DNA from 2 places in the Streptomonospora nanhaiensis genome. Region 2 is predicted to be linked to the other one. Evidence: riboswitches for the same ligand, from Rfam matches in the RefSeq annotation. Region 2 holds a riboswitch; the other holds the start of a gene.

Region 1 (2,452 bases), 3.8 Mb from region 2:
GGTTCCGCTGGGACGTAATAGATTCTGCCGGGTCGGCCGGGCGGTCCGCACGCGCCCCGCCCGGTGCGGGCGGGGCGCGCGCGTCAGCGGTCGCGCTTGTAGAAGGGCAGGTCGACGAGGTCGACCTCTTCGGCCCGCCCGCGCACGTCGACGCTGAACGCGCCCGATGCGGAGTCGAGCGCGGCCTCGACGTAGGCCATGGCGATGGGCGAGCCCAGGGTGGGCGAGGGCGCGCCGCTGGTCACCACGCCGACCTCGCGGCCGTCGCACAGCACCGGGTTGCCCTTGCGCAGCGGGCGGCGGCCGCGCGCCACCAGGCCCACCAGCCGGCGGCGGGGACCGGACCCGGCGGCCGCGGCCAGCGCCGCGCGGCCCACGAAGTCGCCGGGCTTGTCGAGCTTGACCACGCGGCCCAGCCCGGCCTCGTAGGGGGTGGTGCCGGGGTCGAGTTCGTTGCCGTAGAGCGGCATGCCGGCCTCAAGGCGCAGGGTGTCGCGGGCCGACAGCCCGGCGGGCACCAGGCCGTGGGGTTCGCCGGCCTCCAGCAGGGCCGCCCACACGGCCGGGGCCTCGGTGCCGGGCGTGAGGAAGATCTCGAAGCCGTCCTCGCCGGTGTAGCCGGTGCGGGCCAGCAGCGCCGGCCGCCCGGCGACGGTGTGCCGGTAGCCGGCGTAGTACTTGATGGTGTCGAGGTCGGCGTCGGTGAGCGGCGCCAGGACCGCGGCGGCGGCCGGGCCCTGCACGGCGATCAGCGCGTAGTCGGCCGAGCGGTCCTCGACCCGGGCGTCGAACCCGGCGGCGCGCTCGGTCAGCGCGGCGAGCACGGCGGCGGTGTTGGCGGCGTTGGCCACCACCAGGTAGTCGTCATCGGCCAGCCGGTAGACGATGAGGTCGTCCAGCACGCCGCCGTCGGCCGCGGTGATCATGGTGTAGCGGGCGCGGCCCACCGCGACCTGCGACAGGTGGCCCACCAGGGCGTAGTCGAGCAGGTCGGCGGCCTGGGCCCCGACGACGTGGATCTCGCCCATGTGGGAGAGGTCGAACAGCCCGGCGCGCTCGCGTACGGCGGTGTGCTCGGCGCGCTCCCCGGCGTAGCGCAGCGGCATCTCCCAGCCGGCGAAGTCGACCAGGGTGGCCCCGGCGCGCTGGTGGACCGCGTGCAGCGGTGTGGTGCGGAGTGCGGACCCCTGGTCCGGCGCAGTCATGGTCGCTCCCGAGAGGATGGACGTCGATTCGACATGGCGCTGCCATCCTCCCCCTCTGTCATCGGAGCCTGAGAGCTTCGCCGCGCGGAACGCGGCTTGCACCTTCGGCGAGGGGCGCACGCGCCCCTGCTTTCCAGAGTGGTCTCGACCCCGCGGTCCGGCGCGCCTGAGAGGTTCTCTGGGGAGGAATTGCTCCTTCGGCGGCCCGTGCCGGCTGCACGGACTCTCTCCCGCACGGTGTCAGCGACCGCGCCCAGCCTAGCAGCGCGGGTGCGCCGCGAACAGGAGGCACCGTGCTCAGGCCGCGCGGGCGGGGCGCCGACCAGGGCCGAGGCGCCCGGGAGCGCGCCGGCGGACGCGTGTCAGGTCGCCGCGCGGACGTGCGGCCGGGGCGCGGCCGGGCCTGGGCCGTGCCCCGGCGGCGGGGGTCAGGCCGCGCGGCGCTTGCGGACCGCCTCGGCGAGTCCGCCCAGGACCTGCTCGGTGGTGCCCCAGCCCATGCACTTGTCGGTGATGGAGCGGCCGTAGACGAGCTGGGCGGGGTCGCCGAGCTTCTGCGCGCCCTCCTCGATGAAGCTCTCCAGCATCACGCCGATGATCCCGCGCTCGCCGCCGGCGACCTGCGCGGCGATCGACTCGGCCACCCCGGGCTGGCGGGTGTGGTCCTTGCCGCTGTTGGCGTGGCTGGCGTCGATCATGACCCGGCGGGGCAGCCCGGAGCCCTCGACGACGTCGAGGGCGGCGGCCACGCTGTCGGGGCCGTAGTTGGGGCCGCTGCGCCCGCCGCGCAGGATCACGTGGCAGTCGGGGTTGCCCTCGGTGACCACGACCGAGCCCTGGCCGGCGGGGTCGACGCCGAAGAAGGTGTGGGAGGCCGCCGCGGCGCCGCAGGCGTCGACGGCCACCTGGACGTCGCCGTCGGTGCCGTTCTTGAAGCCGACCGGCATGCTCAGGCCGCTGCTCAGCTGGCGGTGCACCTGGCTCTCGGTGGTGCGGGCGCCGATGGCGCCCCAGGCCACGGCGTCGGCGATGTACTGCGGCGTGATGGGGTCGAGGAACTCGGTGCCGGCCGGGACGCCGATGGAGCCGATGTCCAGCAGCAGCTTGCGCGCGGTGCGCAGGCCCCGGTGGACGTCGTAACTCTCGTCGAGGCCGGGGTCGTTGATGAGCCCCTTCCAGCCCAGCGTGGTGCGCGGCTTCTCGAAGTACACCCGCATGACCAGGCAGAGGTCCTCGCTGAGCGCGGG
Region 2 (2,452 bases):
CCCGCCGCGACACGCCCGGCGGCGACGGAATCCGCAGGCGCGCGGGTGAGGCCCGCAGGCCGCGGGCGCCCCCAACGGCGGGCGGCCCGGCCGACCCCTCGGGGGTATCCTGGTCAGCGCAGGCCACAGCAGCGGTGCGGGGGTGCTCCGGCCGGGCGCCGCCCGCGTTGCGGACGGGGCGCGCGGGGCGGGCGCAACACCCGGACAGGTTCGGCGACGCGCCGGTGAGTGTCGTTGACGCTGTCGGGCGACCGGCTTACCTTCAATGTCGAAGGAACCCGCGGCGCACCCTTCATGCCCCCTGTCAAACCGCCGTGGGCCGAGAAGCCGGAGGTTCGGCGTGGCGGTTACTAGCGGTGAGCAGCAGACCTCCGCTCTCAGGCATACAGCCATACGACGGGCTGGGGAGCAGGGCCTGCTGTGCGACGAGAACGTGGTGGCGCTGCCTATGGACGTCGGTTATCGCGGCCCCACCGCGTGTGCGGCCGCCGGAATCACCTATCGCCAACTCGACTACTGGGCGCGGACCGGCCTGGTCGGCCCCAGCGTGCAGCCCGACAGCGGCGACCCCCCGCTGTACAGCGTCCGCGACATCCTGCTGCTCAAGGTCGTCAAGCGGCTGCTGGACACCGGCATCTCCCTGCAGCAGATCCGCACGGCGGTCGACCACCTGCGCTGCCGGGGCACGGCCGACCTCGCCCAGATCACCCTGATGAGCGACGGCGTCAGCGTCTACGAGTGCACCTCGCCCGACGAGGTCGTCGACCTCATGCAGGGCGGGCAGGGCGTGTTCGGGATCGCCCTGGGCCGGGTGTGGCGCGAGCTTGAGGGCACCCTCGACGACGTCCCGGGCGAGCGCCTGAGCGAGCCGCTGGCCGACAACCACCCCGCCGACGAGCTGGCCCGCCGCCGCCGGGAGCGCAAGACCGGCTGACCGGCCCCTGCTCCCGCACCCCCGGCCGCGTCCCGCCTCCAGCGCCGGACGCCCCTCCCGCGCCGCGCGGCCGGAGCGTCCGCGAGGGACGCCCGCACCGCCGCACCCGTGCACCGCGCACACCGCACCGGTGCGTACGCCACTCCACCGCTCCCCGGTTTTCGAGTACCGTCGAAACGTGTGCCGCGCGCGCCGAACGGAGCCGGGACCACCCCGGACTCCACGCGGGGCGCGCTGCCATGGATAATGCAGAACCGTCCGACAGCAACGACGGCCGTCGATACCACGCGGGAGAGACCCCTTCCAGGGGCGCCGACGGGGCAATACTCCCCAGTAACCTCTCAGGCACCAGGGACCGCGTGGAGAAGGCCACTCTGGAGCGGTAGGCGCGACGTGCCTGGGCCGCGGCCGATGCGGCCGTGAGCGACAGAGGGGGAGACCACACAGGAGCAGCCGCGCGAGCGGCCACTGCGACCAGGAGGTCTCCATGACGGAGCAGCCAACCCGCGACCACGGCCGGGCCCCCGACCCCGCGGTCCCCGCCCGCGCCTTCGCCGACCGCCACATCGGCCCCGACCCCGCGGCGCTGGCCCACATGCTCAAGACCGTCGGGTTCGGCTCCACCGCCGAGCTGATGGCCGCCGCGCTGCCCGAAGGGATCCTCACCGGCCCCGGCAGACCCGCGCCGCTCAGCGCCCTGCCCCAGGCCGCCGGGGAGTCCGAGGCGCTGGCGGAGCTGCGCGAGCTGGCCGGCCGCAACCAGGTCCTGACCTCCATGATCGGCCTGGGCTACTACGACACGGTGACCCCGCCGGTGATCCGGCGCAACATCCTGGAGAACCCGGCCTGGTACACCGCCTACACGCCCTACCAGCCCGAGATCTCCCAGGGCCGCCTTGAGGCGCTGCTGAACTTCCAGACCGTGGTGTCCGACCTCACCGGCCTGGCCGTCTCGGGCGCCTCGCTGCTGGACGAGGCCACGGCGGCCGCCGAGGCCATGACCCTGGCCCGCCGCGCCTCCCGCGGCAAGGGCAGCGCCTTCATCGTCGACTCCGACGTCTTCCCGCAGACCCTGGCGGTGCTGCGCACGCGCGCCGAGCCGCTGGGCATCGACATCGTCGTGGCCGACCTCTCCGGCGGCCTGCCCGACGCCGACGCCTTCGGCGTGCTGGTGCAGTACCCGGCCGCGAGCGGCGCGGTGCGCGACCCCCGCGCCGTCATCGCCGAGGCCCACGAGCGCGGCGCGCTGGCGGTGGTGGCCGCCGACATCCTCGCGCTGACCCTGCTGACCAGCCCCGGCGCGATGGGCGCCGACATCGCGGTGGGCTCCACCCAGCGCTTCGGCGTGCCCATGGGGTTCGGCGGCCCGCACGCCGGCTACATGTCGGTGCGCGAGGGCCTCCAGCGCCAGCTGCCCGGCCGCCTGGTGGGCGTGTCGGTCGACAGCGCCGGGCGCACCGCCTACCGGCTGGCGCTGCAGACCCGCGAGCAGCACATCCGCCGCGAGAAGGCCACCAG

The links. Region 2 has a riboswitch for glycine ahead of gcvP (aminomethyl-transferring glycine dehydrogenase). Riboswitches for the same ligand answer to the same signal wherever they lie in the genome.
Region 1: linked by a shared signal. The riboswitch ahead of gcvT (glycine cleavage system aminomethyltransferase GcvT) and the one ahead of gcvP (aminomethyl-transferring glycine dehydrogenase) in region 2 are both predicted to bind glycine.

Annotation. Positions count from the first base shown of each region.
Region 1 is NZ_JACCFO010000001.1:4,792,379-4,794,830, forward strand. Features, by position in the region: gene gcvT (glycine cleavage system aminomethyltransferase GcvT) at 84-1,205, opposite strand; glycine riboswitch at 1,349-1,448, opposite strand; gene HNR12_RS21300 (3-deoxy-7-phosphoheptulonate synthase) at 1,634-2,452, opposite strand, start outside.
Region 2 is NZ_JACCFO010000001.1:966,397-968,848, reverse strand. Features, by position in the region: gene HNR12_RS04180 (MerR family transcriptional regulator) at 341-934, shown strand; glycine riboswitch at 1,213-1,302, shown strand; gene gcvP (aminomethyl-transferring glycine dehydrogenase) at 1,422-2,452, shown strand, end outside.